DNA from 3 places in the Massilia sp. R2A-15 genome. Region 1 is predicted to be linked to each of the others. Evidence: predicted binding sites of a transcription regulator. Region 1 holds the regulator's gene; each other region holds the start of a gene.
What was found. The regulator HrcA, encoded in region 1, represses chaperone genes, less so after heat shock. The targets are predictions, from matches to a motif close to TTAGCACTCNNNNNNNNNGAGTGCTAA.
Positions count from the first base shown of each region.

Region 2: a site for HrcA is predicted at 3,022-3,048, ahead of rpoH (RNA polymerase sigma factor RpoH). Genes of this name have one in related genera too.
Region 3: a site for HrcA is predicted at 3,304-3,330, ahead of groES (co-chaperone GroES). Genes of this name have one in related genera too.

Region 1 covers NZ_CP131935.1:3,991,730-3,997,004, reverse strand. Annotated here, with positions in the region: gene Q4S45_RS18410 (hypothetical protein) at 1-186, opposite strand, end outside; gene Q4S45_RS18405 (HAD family hydrolase) at 382-1,098, shown strand; gene hrcA (heat-inducible transcriptional repressor HrcA) at 1,178-2,194, shown strand; gene fur (ferric iron uptake transcriptional regulator) at 2,290-2,718, opposite strand; gene Q4S45_RS18390 (outer membrane protein assembly factor BamE) at 2,818-3,393, shown strand; gene dapB (4-hydroxy-tetrahydrodipicolinate reductase) at 3,397-4,206, shown strand; gene Q4S45_RS18380 (barstar family protein) at 4,222-4,548, shown strand; gene Q4S45_RS18375 (hypothetical protein) at 4,557-4,964, opposite strand; gene leuS (leucine--tRNA ligase) at 5,104-5,275, shown strand, end outside.
Region 2 covers NZ_CP131935.1:322,911-328,185, forward strand. Annotated here, with positions in the region: gene Q4S45_RS01510 (ABC transporter ATP-binding protein) at 1-165, shown strand, start outside; gene Q4S45_RS01515 (hypothetical protein) at 162-1,538, shown strand; gene Q4S45_RS01520 (hypothetical protein) at 1,546-1,947, opposite strand; gene rpoH (RNA polymerase sigma factor RpoH) at 2,036-2,935, opposite strand; gene ftsX (permease-like cell division protein FtsX) at 3,245-4,165, opposite strand; gene Q4S45_RS01535 (cell division ATP-binding protein FtsE) at 4,162-4,824, opposite strand; gene ftsY (signal recognition particle-docking protein FtsY) at 4,834-5,275, opposite strand, start outside.
Region 3 covers NZ_CP131935.1:3,400,551-3,405,825, reverse strand. Annotated here, with positions in the region: gene blaOXA (class D beta-lactamase) at 1-79, opposite strand, end outside; gene Q4S45_RS15640 (N-acetyltransferase) at 79-504, opposite strand; gene Q4S45_RS15635 (hypothetical protein) at 510-1,043, opposite strand; gene groL (chaperonin GroEL) at 1,215-2,864, opposite strand; gene groES (co-chaperone GroES) at 2,904-3,194, opposite strand; gene Q4S45_RS15620 (hypothetical protein) at 3,604-3,837, shown strand; gene Q4S45_RS15615 (cell division protein ZapA) at 3,834-4,145, shown strand; RNA gene ssrS (6S RNA) at 4,192-4,372, shown strand; gene Q4S45_RS15605 (EVE domain-containing protein) at 4,462-4,938, shown strand; gene Q4S45_RS15600 (hypothetical protein) at 5,094-5,275, shown strand, end outside.

The DNA of each region.
Region 1 (5,275 bases):
GGTGAACGTAGTCTGGCCAGACGAAATGGTCAGCGGGTCGCCGCCCTTGTTTTGCAACACCAGGCCATCTTTGTGCAGGCCGATGATGCTGCCGCCGAGCAACAGGTTGCCGCTGCCGCCACCGCATGCGGCGAGGCTCAGCGCGCAGGCGAGCGCGACGCTCGAACGCAGGATCATACTTTTCATGGTTTCTCCAAATACGACAGGGTAAGGCGGGGAGGGCTCGCGCCGTACCGCGGGACAGACAAATTGGTCGTCATTTTAGTGCATTTGGCAAGTCGCGGCGCCATTACTGATGTATCACCGTGTAACGGACGCGCGCGATTTGATTTTCCGGCCCGGCCTCGCTATGCTCGACTCGCTCTTACCAACATCGCTTCCATGACCGACACCCGCCGCCCCGCCTGGCCAAAAGCCGTGCTGTTCGACCTCGACGACACCCTGTGGCCGATCGCGCCCGTCATCGCCCAGGCCGAACTGTCCCTGTACGCCTGGCTGCAGCGCCACGCCCCGCCGGTGGCCGCCGCGCACACCATCGACAGCCTGCGCGCGGCGCGCCTGGCCCTGCTCGAGCGCGAGCCGGGCTACCACCTCGACCTGGGCGCGCTGCGCCGCGCCGGCCTGCTGCTGGCCTTCGCCGAGGCGGGCGAGGACAGCGCCAAGGTCGACCTGGCGATGGAGCATTTCTTTGCCGCCCGCAATACCGTGACGCCCTACGCCGACGTGCTGCACGGGCTCGAGCGGCTGGGGCGCCGCGTGCTGGTCGGCTCGGTGTCGAACGGCAACGCCGACCTGCGCGCGATCGGCATCGCGCACCACTTCAAGGTGTCGGTCGCGGCGCATGAGTTCGGCAGCGCCAAGCCCGGGCCGGCGATTTTCCTGGCCGCCTGCGGCGAACTGGGCGTGGCGCCGCACGAGGCCGTGTACGTGGGCGACGACGTGCTGCTCGACGTGCGCGGCGCCCAGCAGGCCGGCCTGCGCGCGGTGTGGCTCAACCGCACCGGCAGCACCCGCCATCTCGAGCACGGGGTCGAGCCGGACGCGATCTGCGCCGATTTCGACGAGCTGATCGACTGGCTGGAGCGCCATCATGACTGATCCATTGCGGCGCCGCACTGCACAGCGGCGCGGCGAACGTGCATAATGAGGGTGTCAGCTGACCCAGAATGCCATCACCATGCAACTCGATACCCGCGCACAAACCCTCCTCAAGGCCCTGGTCGAGCGCTACATCGCCGACGGCCAGCCGGTAGGCTCGCGCGCGCTTTCGAAAATCTCCGGCCTCGACCTGTCGCCAGCGACCATCCGCAACATCATGGCCGATCTCGAGGAGATGGGCTACGTGGCCAGCCCGCACACCTCGGCCGGCCGCATCCCGACCCCGCGCGGCTACCGCATGTTTGTCGACACCCTGCTGACGGTGCAGCAGATCGACGAGCACGCGGTCGAGTCGCGCATGCGCCTGCAGGCGCCGCAGCCGCAGAAAATCATCTCGAACGCGGCGCAGATGCTGTCGTCACTGTCGCAGTTCGCCGGCGTCGTCATGAGCCCGCGGCGCGAGTCGGTGTTCCAGCAGATCGAATTTCTGCGCCTGTCGGAAAAGCGCATCCTGCTGGTGATCGTCGATCCGCGCGGCGACGTCCAGAACCGCCTGCTTCTGACCGACGTGGACTACACGCCGGCCCAGCTGATCCAGTCGGCCAACTACATCAACCAGAACTACGGCGGCCTGTCGTTCGACCAGGTGCGCGCGCGCGTCACGGGCGAACTGCGCCAGCTGCGCGACGACATGAGCCGGCTGATGCAGGCGGCGGTCGAGGCGGGCAGCGAGGCGATGGCCGACCAGTCCGACGACATGGTCATCTCCGGCGAGCGCAACCTGCTGTCGGTGTCGGACCTGTCGTCGAACATGACGTCGCTGCGCCAGATGTTCGACATGTTCGAGCAGAAGACCGGCCTGATGCAATTACTTGACGTGTCAAGTAAAGCGACGGGCGTGCAGATTTTCATCGGCGGCGAATCGAAGCTGGTGCCGATGGACGAGATGAGCGTGGTGACGGCGCCGTACGAGGTCAACGGCACCATCGTCGGCACCCTCGGGGTGATCGGCCCGACCCGCATGGCCTACGAGCGGGTGATCCCGATTGTCGACATCACGGCCAAGCTGCTGTCGAATGCCTTGAGCCACGGCTAGAAAGCTTGTCGTTCCTGCGTAGGCAGGAACCCATACGCCGCGTGAGTCGCTCATTCAGCATGGGCCCCTGCCTCCGCAGGGGCGACAGGCGTGAATTAGTGGCGGTGCGGACAGGCCGGCTTGACGCAATTGCCGTAAATGGCCAGCGCGTGCTCGGCGATGCTGAAACCGCGCTCGGCGGCGATCCTGTTCTGGCGCGACTCGATCTCTTCGTCGAAGAACTCTTCCACGCGGCCGCAATCCAGGCATACCAGGTGGTCGTGGTGCGAACCGGCGTTCAGCTCGAAGATCGCCTTGCCCGTCTCGAAGTGGTTACGGTTGAGCAGGCCGGCCTGTTCGAACTGGGTCAGCACGCGGTACACGGTGGCCAGGCCGACGTCGAGGTTCTCGGTCAGCAGCTGCTTGTACACGTCTTCCGCGGTCAGGTGGCGCACGTCGCTGTTCTGAAAAATTTCGAGGATTTTCAGGCGGGGCAGGGTCGCTTTCAGGCCGCTGGCCTTCAGGTCGGAGGGGTTGTTGCTCATGTTTGTTGCTCGGATATTGGCAGAGTGCTTTATGATATAGCGTTTTGGAGCTAGCGCTCAAACGTTTTGAGGTCACCTATGCGCGTCAAGAATGTTGTTTTGCACCGTTTTAACACCCGCGCCTCGCTCGCGGCGGCCGCCGCATGCGCGCTGCTGACCCTGGCCGGCTGCGCTTCGCGCCAAACTCAGCCTGCCGCGCCGGTCTCGATCGCGCCGGAAGCGGTCGCCGCCGACGCCAGCAAGTCCGCCGCCGTCGCCAATGCCGGTGCGCAGACGACCACCGCGACCAAGCTGCAAAAATTCTTCTGGGTGTTTTCGCCCTACCGTCCGGACATCCAGCAAGGCAACTTCGTGTCCCAGGAAATGCTGGCCCAGCTGAAGGTCGGCCAGACCCGTGAACAGGTCAAGTTCCTGCTCGGCACGCCGCTGCTGACCGACGTGTTCCACGGCGACCGCTGGGACTACCCGTTCTACCTGGCGCGCGGCAACGGCGAGCTGACCAAGGCGCGCGTGACCGTCTACTTCAAGGACGACAAGGTCGAGAAATTCGACGGCGGCAACCTGCCGACCGAGCGCGAGTACATCGCCCGCATCGCCGGCCCGGCGAAGGTCGCCGCCAAGGAAGCGCCGAAAAAGGAAGAGGCGGGATCGGCCAGCATCAGTATCAAGAAATAAGCCATGACTCCAATGAAAATTGCGGTAGCCGGCGCCAGCGGGCGCATGGGCAAGATGCTGATCGAGGCGATCGCCAAGGCGCCTGACGCCGTCCTGGCCGGCGCGCTCGACGTCGCCGGTTCGCCTGCGCTGGGCAATGACGCCGCCGCCTTCCTCGGCCAGCCGGCCGGGGTGGCGATCGAGTCCGACCTGGCGAGCGGCCTGACCGGCGCGCGCGTGCTGATCGACTTCACCCGTCCCGAAGGCACGCTGCAGCACTTGGCTTACTGCGCCGAGCATGGCATCGCGATGGTCATCGGCACCACCGGCTTCGACGACGCCGGCAAGGCCGCCATTCGCGCCGCCGCCGAAAAGACCGCGATCGTGTTCGCGCCCAACATGAGCGTGGGCGTCAACGTCACGCTCAAGCTGCTGGAGATGGCGGCCAAGAGCTTCGCCGAAGGCTACGACATCGAGATCATCGAAGCGCACCATCGCCACAAGGTCGATGCGCCGTCCGGCACCGCGCTGAAGATGGGCGAAGTGATCGCCGATGCGCTGGGCCGCGACCTGAAGCAGTGCGCCGTCTACGGCCGCGAAGGCGTCACCGGGGAGCGCGATCCGTCCACCATCGGCTTTGCCACCATCCGCGGCGGCGACATCGTGGGCGACCACACGGTGCTGTTTGCCGGCGACGGCGAGCGCATCGAGATCAGCCACAAATCGAGCAGCCGCGTCACCTACGCCCACGGCGCCCTGCGCGCGGCGCGCTTTTTGGCCGACAAGACGACCGGCCTGTACGACATGCAGGACGTGCTGGCGCTGGGGCGCTGATCAAGGAGCAGGGCTATGGCAATCGCAGAACTGAACGGCGCGGCAATCGACGGCGCGGAAAGCTTCCACGCCGCGTCGAAGGCCGCGTTCGGCTTTCCCGACACCTACGGCAACACGATGGACGCCTGGGTCGATTGCCTGAGCTACCTGCGCGACGAAGACGCCATGAGCAAGTTCCGCCTCAAGCCGAACGAGGTGCTGGAAATCGTCGTCAAGGACGCCGCCGTCATGCGCGAGAAGGCGCCCGACCTGCTCGACGAGATGACCTACTGCGTCGCCGGCATCAACGAGCGCTATGAAGACTACGGCGAGAAGCCGGCGCTGAAGCTGGTGCTGCGCTGACGCTGGCTTCAAGGGAAAAATTGCTTCACCAACACTGCGATAATTAGCGCAGTATGAATGCCAAACATCCAATAGAGCTGTTTCCTGAGGTGTCGGATTTCCTGTTCTAAGGAGTCGATCCGGGCCGATAGCTCCATCCGCACAGACTCAATGCGATTGCTTAGCTTTTGTTCTACCAAGTCGATATGGTTCGTCAATTCCTGCTTTACTGAGTCGATATGATTCGTCAACTCCTGCTTTACTGAATCGATACGGCAGTTCAATTTCTCCCCAAGCGCCGCCAGGTCCGCCCGCGATGCCGAGCAACTCACCAACGCCAGCGCCAGCATTTTGGCATGCACCTCCGCCTGCGCCTGCGGCACCCCGGCAGCCTCCAGCTGCTGCGCATAATCGATCGCGTTGAATTGTCCGTTCATGCGGATAAGACCATATCGCCCTCCAATGGTTCAGCGCTGAGGGACCGATTCCACCCCCGCCAGCCCGGGCGCCGCCCCGAAGCAATCTGTACCAGTATAATGTTCGGTTCAAACCAACTTTCCTGGCCCGCAGAACATCATGCAAGATAAATATAGTCCCGCCGACGTCGAACAAGCCGCCCAATCGCACTGGAAGGCGATCGATGCCTACAAGGCGGTCGAGAACGACCCGCGTTTCCCGAAGGGCAAGTACTACGCTTGCTCGATGCTGCCTTACCCATCGGGCAAGCTGCACATGGGACACGTGCGCA
Region 2 (5,275 bases), 1.4 Mb from region 1:
ACGGTGGTGTTCTCCACGCATATCCTGACCGACCTGGAACGGGTGGCGCTCGACGCGGCCTTCCTCAAGCACGGCAGGATCGTGCTGCAAGGACCGCTCGACGACCTGCTGGAGCGCGCCAACGGCCTGTCGCTGGAAGACCTGTTCGTCGAGGTGACGCAATGATGACGGCAGAATTCAAAGCCTGGGCTCAGATACTCAGGCAACCGATCCAGAACCGGCGCAGCATGGGGGGGCTGGGCAGCCTTGGCATGACCTCGTTCTTGCTCCTGGTGGCACTGGCGGCGGTGGTCGGCGGCGCGGCGATGCATCCGTCGCGCGAACGCGCGTTCGTCGTTGCGTGGGGCGCTGGCATTCCCCTGTCGATGCTGTGCCTGATGTGGTGGATCTACCTGCTCCGATCCATCGCCGAGCAGTGCCGGCCGGTGACGGGCAGGCTGGTTCCGCGCCTGCGCGAGCGTGCACGCAACGTTACCGTGGCGGTGTGGTGCGCGATTGTCGTCGTGATGCTGCTTGTTTTCGCGCTGCCTTTGGGGCATCCCTGGCACGTTGCCGCGGTCGCCGGCCTGGCCCTGCTGCATTTGAACGGAGCGTTCGTCATTTATTGGTTCCTCGGGGTCTTCGGCTCGACACTCGGGCTTCCGATCGCAACATGGATGGAGATGATCTGGAACAGCGACGCGGCGGCGGCGGCCGGCCTGGTCCTGGTCGCATTCGAACTGCGCCGCTTCGTGCGCCGCATGTTCGGCGTATCGCCTCATCTGGCGCAGACAACCCAAACGCCGCCGCTTGAAGCGATGATCAGGCGGGGGTTCGCATGGGTGGACCGTACCGCTGGTTTGTTTGTTTCGAAATCGGGCATGCGCGCCGATGACCGGCCCTTGTTCGTGCGCGTACTCGGCGGCCAGGGCGACAGCGTGCCTCGTTTCGAGCTCGCGGTGCTGACGGTGGTGTGCGCCGCGCTGGCAGGATGGAACGCGTATCAGGGCAAGGACGCGCATGCGGAACTGCACTTTGTGCGTGCGGCGATCGTGATCGTTCTTCTGGGCGTTCAGCTGTTGGTCGCTTCCAGCATGCTGACCAGCTTCGCCTCGCGCATCCAGGAACAGGGCCTGGTGCGGCTTGCGGCCGGAGCGCCGAACGCCGCCGAGATGAACCGTATCCTGGCGCGGCACTTCCTGGCGCGTCAGGCGAAGATGTGGGGCGCTTATGCGGCGCTGAGCATGGCGGCGCTGCTCGTTCTGGGCGCGACGCTGGACGAGGCATTGCGTGCGTTGGCCGTATGCGCCTTCGCGCTACCGTTGTTGGGTATTCCGCTGGCCGATCATGCGCGCGCCGTCAAACCGCTGTCCCCGGTTGTGGGCGTCGCGGCGGTGGGGGTTGGGATTTGTGCGTTTCTTGCCGTCTGGGGCAAGGGCAGCATGACTACGTGGAGCGTCGTCGCGCTGGCGACGGTCTGCGCGGCTGCGGCGTTCGTGGGAATTCGCTGGACGCGGATGGTGCGTGCGGCGCCGGCATTTCCGGCGCGGCGCGCCTGATGGCACGCTAAGGCGCGGTCACTTCGAGCACTACGGCATGCTGCTCGATCGGCCGCTCCTTCACGCCGGCGAACGAGATGCCGAAATGGACTCCGGGCAGGAGCTTCGAGTCGAAGCGGTCGCCTTCGTAGTCGAGCGCGAAGTGCTCGCTGCCGGCGCGCGTGGAGAGGGTGAATTCGTAGCTGACCTTGCCGGCCCAGATGCACATCGCGCCCTTCGGGCAGCGGCTGTCGGTAAAGCGGTCGTAGCGCACCGAAACGCTCGGCGTCAGGGCGACGACCTGGTTCTGTTCCATCGGATAGCTGCCGCTGCGCAGCGGTTGTTCCGGCGCGATGCCTGCGCAACCGGCGAGGTTGAGCAGGGTGGCGGTGCACCACAGGCGCGCCCACTGGGATGTTCTTTTCATCATGGGGGCATGGTAGCAAAGTTTTCGCGGCCACCGCGCCAACAACAAAAAAGGCGCCCGCGGGCGCCTTTCTAGCTGAACTGCGGCCGGCTTACACGAACGCCGACAGCGATCCCTTCATCTTCTTCAGCGCCGCCACTTCGATCTGGCGAATGCGCTCGGCCGACACGCCGAATTCTTCGGCCAGCGTGTGCAGCGTGGCGCCCGAGCCATCGTCGTTGGCCAGCCAGCGCGCTTCGACGATGCGGCGCGAACGCGGATCGAGCTTGGCCAGCGCCGTCTCCAGCCCTTCGGACTGCAGGCGCGTGACCTGCTCGGCTTCCAGCACCTTGGTCGGCTCGGACAGGTCCGACGACAGGTAGGCGATCGGCGAGAACTTGTCGTCCTCGTCGTCGGTCGGCGCTTCGAGCGCGATGTCGCGGCCCGACAGGCGCGTTTCCATCTCGATCACTTCCTCGCGCTTGACGTCGAGCAGCTTGGCCAGCGCGTCGATCTGGGTCGGCGACATCGCGTCCAGGCCCGTCTTGTTGCTGCGCAGGTTGAAGAACAGCTTGCGCTGCGCCTTGGTCGTGGCGACCTTGACCAGGCGCCAGTTCTTCAGGATGTACTCGTGCATCTCGGCCTTGATCCAGTGCATCGCGTACGAGACCAGGCGCACGCCCTGGTTCGGGTCGAAACGCTTGACCGCCTTCATCAGGCCGATGTTGCCTTCCTGGATCAGGTCGGCGTGCGGCAGGCCGTAGCCGAGGTAGCCGCGGGCGATCGATACCACCAGGCGCAGGTGCGACAGCACCAGCTCCTGCGCCGCGGCCAGGTCGTTCTTTTCCTGCAGCCGCTTGGCCAGCGAGATTTCTTCGTCGTGGGACAGCATCGGCAGCCGGTTGACCGCCGAAATGTACGCGTCGATATTGCCAAGATTGCCAGTGAAGCCCAACTCCATCGCACGATTGCCGGTCGGAACCAATGCGGAGTGTGCGGACATTGTCGTCATGTGTGCCTCGTAAAAAGGGTGCAGCAAGGTTTTACTTCCGGGTGCTGGCGGTGGGTCGTCTATTTTCCCCGCCTTGCGCGCATAGTTTAGCACTCTCTCGGGGAGAGTGCCAATCGCCCTAAACTATGGCCGTGATAGGCTAAATATTGCCGCAAGGAACTTATTTCGATGACAGGCTCCACTGTAGTGGACTGCCTCGATGCGTTGTTGATTACGCACAGGATAGCGCGGAGGGAGGGACGGTTCTGTTCGTTCCCGCACGTGCGCGGGGGAATGTCGGGGTCTGGTCCTGCGGACCTGACCCCATTTTCAGTTCAGCCGCGCCAGGTGGCGCTGCACCGACAGCACTGCGCCCACCAGGCCGAGCCCGGCGCTGACGGCCAGCAGGGCGGCGATGCCGAGCGGCGCCAGCGGCGTCAGCTGGAATTCGCTGGCGTACAGCCGCGCGAATTCCGCAATCGCGACGTTCAGCGGGCGCAGCGCCAGCGCGACCGCGCCAAGCGCCACGGCCCCTGCGCACATGCCCAGCAGGGCGCCGGTGTAGTAGAAGGGCCGGTGAATGAACACGTCGGTCGCGCCGATCAGCTTGGACACCGCGATCTCGTCGCGCTGGGTCAGCACCTGCAGCCGGATCGTGTTGAACACGACGGCGATGACGACCATGCCCAGCGTTACGGCCAGCAGCAGCAGCGCCAGGCGCAGCACGCTGAGCAGGGCGGCCAGGCGCTTGACCCACGCCGAATCGACCTGCACCGTGTCCACGCCGGGCAGCGCGCGCAGGCGGTCGGCCAGCGCATCGACCTGGGCGGCGTCGGCCGCGCTCCGGAAGCCGTCGAGCTTCATCACGTAACCGTCCGGCAGCGGATTTTCGCCCAGCGTGCCCAGCACGTCGGTCAGGCCGCTCTTGGCCTTGAGCGACTCGAGCGCCTGCTCGCGCGGCACGAAGGTGATCTTCGCCTTGTTCGCCTTGAGCAGTTCGCGCAGCGGCGGCGCGAGCGCCAGCGCCTGCTCGCGCGTGGCCTCCGGCTTGACGAACAGGCTGATCTCGGGATCGACCGACAGCTGCTCCGACATCGGCCGCACGTTGTCGAGCAGGGTCAGGCCGGCGAACGGCAGCGCCAGCGCGATCGCCACGACGACGACGTTGAACAGGAAGCTGCCGGGCGCCTTGCGCACGTTGCCGAGCGCCGCGCGCAGCGCGAAACGGTGTTGACGCAGCCAGCCCTTCATGCCGCACCTCCGGATACCAACTGGCCATGATCGAGGTGGATCACGCGGGCGGCCGCGTCGAGCACCTGCTCGTCATGGGTGGAAATCATGCAGGTCACGCCGACCGAATGGAAGGCGCGCAGCGCGTCGAGCACCTTGTCGGCGGCCGCGCGGTCGAGGTTCGCGGTCGGCTCGTCGGCCAGGATGATCTGGGGGCGGTTGACGATGGCGCGCGCGATCGCCACGCGCTGCTGCTCGCCGCCGGACAGTTCGAGCGGCAGCGCCTTGGCGCGGTCCAGCAGGCCAACCTTGTCGAGCGCGGCGCGGGCGCGCAGCTCGGCCTCGGACTTCGAGGCGCCCATCACTAATAAAGGCAGCATGGCGTTGGCCAGGATGTGGCGGTCGTTGAGCAGTTTCTGCTGCTGGAAGATCAGGCCCAGGTTACGGCGCAGGAAAGGCACGCCTTCGCGGCGCAGCTTGCCGATGTCCTGGCCATTGACCAGGATCGCGCCGGCGCTGGGCCGCTCGATCGCCGCAATCATCTTCAGCAAGGTGGACTTGCCGGCGCCGGACGGGCCGGCCAGGTAAACCAGTTCGCCTTTGGCGATATTGAGGGACACGTCGCGCAGTGCGACGGCATGGGCGGAATACTGTTTTGAGACAGACTGGAATTCGATCATGTGAGCTTTTTATCCGAGCAGCGCTTCGACGAATTCGTCCGCCTTGAACGGCTGCAGGTCTTCGATTTTCTCGCCGATGCCGATGAAGTACACCGGCACCGGGCGGGTGCGCGCGATCGCGGCCAGCACGCCGCCCTTGGCGGTGCCGTCGAGCTTCGTGATCACCAGGCCGGTGAGGTCCAGCGCGTCGTCGAAGGCCTTGACCTGCGCCAGCGCGTTCTGGCCGGTGTTGCCGTCGATGACCAGCAGGACTTCGTGCGGCGCGCCGTCCATGCCCTTGCCGATCACGCGCTTGATTTTCTTCAGTTCTTCCATCAGGTGCAGCTGGGTCGGCAGGCGGCCGGCGGTATCGACCATCACCACGTCCATGCCGCGCGCCTTGCCCGACTGGACCGCGTCGAACGCCACGGCGGCCGGGTCGCCCGAGGCCTGCGAGATGACGGTGACGTTA
Region 3 (5,275 bases), 590 kb from region 1:
TGCAGACGACCTTTGCATGCGCGGAAAAGGACGCGAGGGCCGCGCCGAGAAGGGCGATTTTTACGAGCTTCGATTTCATCAGGACAGCTGCTTGGTCAGCGTGTAGCGCGCGCCGCCGGGAGGGAAGTCGGGCAGGCGGCTGAACACCGTGTAGCCGCACTTCTCATAAAACGGCAGCGCCTGGAAGCTGAGGGTTTCGACGAACGCGCGGGGGCAGCCGCGGCGCACGGCTTCACGTTCGGCGATTTCCAGCAACGCGGTGCCGTGGCCGTGTCCGCGCGCCGGCTCGTCCAGCCACACGATCTGGATCGTCAGCCAGCCGAGATAGGTCGCGCCCAGCAGGCCGCCAATCAGATTGCCTTCGCCGTCGCGCACGGTCGCCAGCAGGTAGTCCGGATTATCGCCATTCGTTTGCGAGGCATTGAAGGCGGTCAGGCCCTTTACCAAAGCCTGCATGTCCGCAGGATTCGGCTCGGCCTCCAGTGTGACCTTGTAGTCGCTCATGGTTTTCAGTTCGCGCTTTTGCGATCGAGTGGATGCTTGGCACGACGCCACTGCTCCAGCGTCAGCGGCTTGTTCGTCGCGGCGTCTTCCACCAGGATCTGGTCGCCCGATTCGGCGACGAGGAAGCTCTCCCAATGGCGCGTGGCGTCGCTGGCGTTCTCCACGAAGCTGAACTGGAAGTAGCGCTTGCCGTTGATGTCCCTTAGCGTTGGATCGTATTCGACCAGCGCGCCGTGCACCTTCCCGCCGGAGTTCTTCTCGATCTGCTGCAACCAGGCTTTCAGTTCGGGCAGCGCGATCAGGGCGTTCATCGCTTTTTCCTTGTCGCGCGCCAGCGGCGTCGACGCGGTAGCCGCCGCGGCAGCCGACGCGTCAGCCGACGCGGAAGCCGACGCTGAAACCGACGCGGAGGCCGGCGTTGAAGCCGGCGCGGTCGGCGTCGTATTTTCGCGGCACCCGAAGATCGTGGTGGTCGCTGCGATGATCAGTACCAGGGCCGTGAGCTGGATTTTTTTGGACGGCGCGTCTCGTTTGTGCATGGGTTAACCCTTGTTGTATCGCTTCATACTAAACCAACAGTGGCTCCGCAGCAACATTCATTGAGGCGGGCCTGCCGCCGCCTTTGTCGCCGCCGCGTAAACAAAAATGGGCGCCCGAAGGCGCCCATCTTGTTCGTGGCAGGAAGCGCCGAAGCGCCTCCGGGCCGGCAATTACATCATGCCGTCCATACCGCCCATGCCGCCCATACCGCCCATGCCGCCCATGCCGCCGCCAGCTGGCTTGTCTTCCGCCAGTTCGCAAACCATCGCATCGGTGGTCAGCATCAGGCCGGCGATCGACGCTGCGTTCTGCAGTGCCGAGCGGGTGACTTTAGCTGGATCCAGCACGCCCATTTCGACCATGTCGCCGTAGGTGCCGTTGGCTGCGTTGTAGCCGTAGTTGCCCGAACCGGCCAACACAGCTGCAACGACGACCGATGGCTCTTCGCCGGCGTTTTGCACGATCATGCGCAGCGGCTCTTCCATCGCGCGCAGCACGATCTTGATGCCGGCTTCCTGGTCGGCGTTGTCGCCTTTGACGCTGATGTTGGCGCGTGCGCGCAGCAGGGCAACGCCGCCGCCTGGCACGATGCCTTCTTCAACGGCGGCACGGGTTGCGTGCAGCGCGTCTTCAACGCGGGCCTTCTTCTCTTTCATCTCGACTTCGGTGGCTGCGCCAACCTTGATCACTGCAACGCCGCCTGCCAGCTTGGCCACGCGCTCCTGCAGCTTCTCACGGTCGTAGTCCGAGGTCGCTTCTTCGATCTGCACGCGCACCTGCTTGACGCGCGCTTCGATCGATTCTGCCTGGCCTGCGCCGTCGATGATGATGGTGTTTTCCTTGCCCACTTCAACGCGCTTGGCCTGGCCCAGTTCCGCCAGCGTGACCTTTTCCAGGGTCAGGCCGACTTCTTCAGCGATGACCTGGCCGCCGGTCAGGATCGCGATGTCTTCCAGCATGGCCTTGCGACGGTCGCCGAAGCCTGGGGCCTTGACGGCGCAGGTTTTCAGGATGCCGCGGATGTTGTTGACGACCAGGGTCGCCAGCGCTTCGCCTTCGATGTCTTCTGCGATGATCAGCAGCGGACGGCCAGCCTTGGCAACTTGCTCGAGGATCGGCAGTAGGTCGCGGATGTTCGAGATCTTCTTGTCGCACAGCAGGACGAACGGGTTGTCCTGGATCGCGACTTGCTTGTCCGGGTTGTTGATGAAGTACGGCGACAGGTAGCCGCGGTCGAACTGCATGCCTTCGACGATGTCAAGTTCGTCGTTCAGCGACTTGCCGTCTTCCACGGTGATGACGCCTTCCTTGCCGACTTTTTCCATCGCCTCAGCGATGCGCTCGCCGATCGAGTAGTCCGAGTTGGCCGAGATCGCGCCGACCTGGGCGATTTCCTTGGTGGTGGTGCATGGCTTGGAGATGGTGGCCAGCTGCTCGACGGTGGCAGCGACTGCCTTGTCGATGCCGCGCTTCAGGTCCATCGGGTTCATGCCGGCGGCAACGAACTTCATGCCTTCGCGCACGATCGCCTGGGCCAGCACGGTCGCGGTGGTGGTGCCGTCGCCGGCGTTGTCGCTGGTGCGCGATGCAACTTCCTTGACCATCTGCGCGCCCATGTTCATGAGCTTGTCTTTGAGTTCGATTTCTTTGGCAACCGATACGCCGTCCTTGGTCACGGTCGGTGCGCCGAACGAGCGCTCGAGCACGACGTTGCGGCCTTTCGGGCCCAGGGTGACTTTGACTGCGTTGGCGAGGATGTTCACGCCTTCGACCATTTTGGAGCGGGCGCTGTCGCCGAATACTACGTCTTTAGATGCCATGTTGATTCTCCGTTCGTGGAAAGTTGTCGGAATTCGAAATTACTTGACCAGTACGGCCATGATGTCTTCTTCGCGCATGACCAGCAGCTCTTCGCCATCGACCTTGACGGCCTGGCCCGAGTACTTGCCGAACAGAACGCGGTCGCCGACCTTCACTTCCAGCGGACGAACCTTGCCGTCGTCCTGCACCTTGCCGTTGCCGATGGCGAGGATTTCGCCCTGGTCCGGCTTTTCAGCGGCGGCATCAGGGATGATCAGGCCGGAGGCAGTTTTGGTTTCCTGGTCGAGACGCTTGACGATGACGCGATCGTGCAAAGGGCGAAGGTTCATGTAAAACTCCTTTAATTTCAATGGGTTGAATGGCTTGCCGGAAGACCCGGCCACCGATCCGGTACTGCGGGATGCCGCCCCGGGAAGCTGGTGCGGCTGAAAAGGGTTGTTAGCACTCTCAACTAACGAGTGCTAATTATAGGGACGATGGGGGGCGTTTTCAAGCTGCTATTTTTAACGTGTGACATGAACGGCTGGGTTCGGGGTCTGGTCCCCCGGACCTGACCCCATTTTGACGTTGGCGTAAACCCAACATGGGGTCAGGTCCGCCGGACCAGACCCCATGGATGACATGGACATTGGGCAATAAACTGGCATTTGCGGCGTTCTATGGAGTAACTGCATCAAAAGTCGGCGCTAACGTACTGAATCTGTTGACGGAAATTCGTTCCGGGTTCTATAGTTACGGATGATTTCCGAATTCCAAGACCTCTCCGATAAAATCGACCGGCTGGCCGAGATGACGGCCGCGCTGCGCCGCGAAAACGCCGGCTTGCGCCACGCCAACGCCCAGCTGACCGCCGAGAACGCGAACTACGCCGCCTTGCTCGACGAGGCCAAGCGCCGCGTCGCCGGACTGATCGCGCAAATTCCCGCCCCCGAGGCCGATTCCACCGCCACCGACGACGAGGCGCAGCAATGATCCAGCTCGATGTGACCATCATGGGCAACCCGTATCGCCTGGCCTGCAAGGAAGGCGAGGAGCGCACGCTGAAGGAAGCGGTCGCTTACCTCGACGGCAAAATGTGCGCGCTGCGCGACTCCGGCAAGGTCAAGGGCAACGATCGCATCGCGGTGATGGCCGCCCTCAGCGTGGCCGCCGAATTCCTGTCGGTGAAGGCGCCGCAAGGCCCGCTGTCGGACCTGTCGATTCTCGAAGTCAAGCAGAAAATCGAGGCGATGAATACCGTATTGGACAGCGCGCTGACGCCGCAAGAAAATCTGTTCTGACAGGCCAAATTCGTTTGACTTGTGGGTTCATCGGAGTAAACTCCGTTCCACCCTGCGGTGTTCGCGATTGCCATATATTCCTTGAACCATTTATGTGCACCGGTTGCGGGATTTTGTTCGATGGGAGTGAGCGTCGCTAGTCCGACGAACCCGAAATTGAACTAACTGTGACCACCTTGAACCGTTTGGTTCGGGATGCCGGCAAAAACGGCACAGGCGGGGCTGTATTTCTAAAAAGCGGTTGTTCGCATTTCATGCGCAACCGTTTTTTTTCGCGCGCGTTTTCATGCGCGCCTCATTCCAGGAGCCCGTTCCCATGCAGTATTGGTTAATGAAATCCGAGCCCGATGAAGTCAGTTTCGACGACGTTCTGGCCGCGCCCGGGCAGACGGTGGCCTGGTTCGGCGTACGCAACTACCAGGCCCGCAATTTCATGCGCGACCAGATGCAGCCCGGCGACGGCGTGCTGTTTTACCATTCGAGCTGCGCCGAACCGGGCGTGGCCGGCATCGCCGAAGTGGCCAGCGGCGCTTATCCCGATGCATCGCAGTTCGACAAGGACGGCAAATACTTCGATCCGAAAGCGAGCCGCGAACAGCCGCGCTGGATTTCGGTCGACGTGCATGCGGTGGAGCAGGGTCGTTATCTGCCGCTGGCCGAAATGCGCTCGATGCCGGAACTCGAAGAGATGGTGTTGCTGCAAAAAGGCAGCCGCCTGTCGATATCGCCGGTCAGCGCGGGACAGTGGAAAGCGATCCTGAAAAAGATCCGCCAAAAAGCCGCGAAATCGTAAATACAGCACGGCGGCGCTGAAATGGCTAGCCGTTTTAATGCCTGTCCCTATTGAGCCACCTCAAACCATCGTCATTTGCGCGGCGTAAGCTGGATGCAGTATCGCGATGCATCGGTTCGGCCCCACGCTCCCGGTGCGTCGCAGGGAGGTCTGCAATGAGCGCAATTGTTCGTCGTGGCGCAGCGATGTTGGGCGTGATGCTGGCGTTCGCGTGGCCGGCGGCGCCGGCGCAAGACCGGCACGGCCAGGGCGGCGGCCATGGCCGCGGGCAAGGGTACGGCGGGCCGGATCATGGCGGCAGGCATCAAGGCGGCCAATATCGCGGCGGGCAATATCG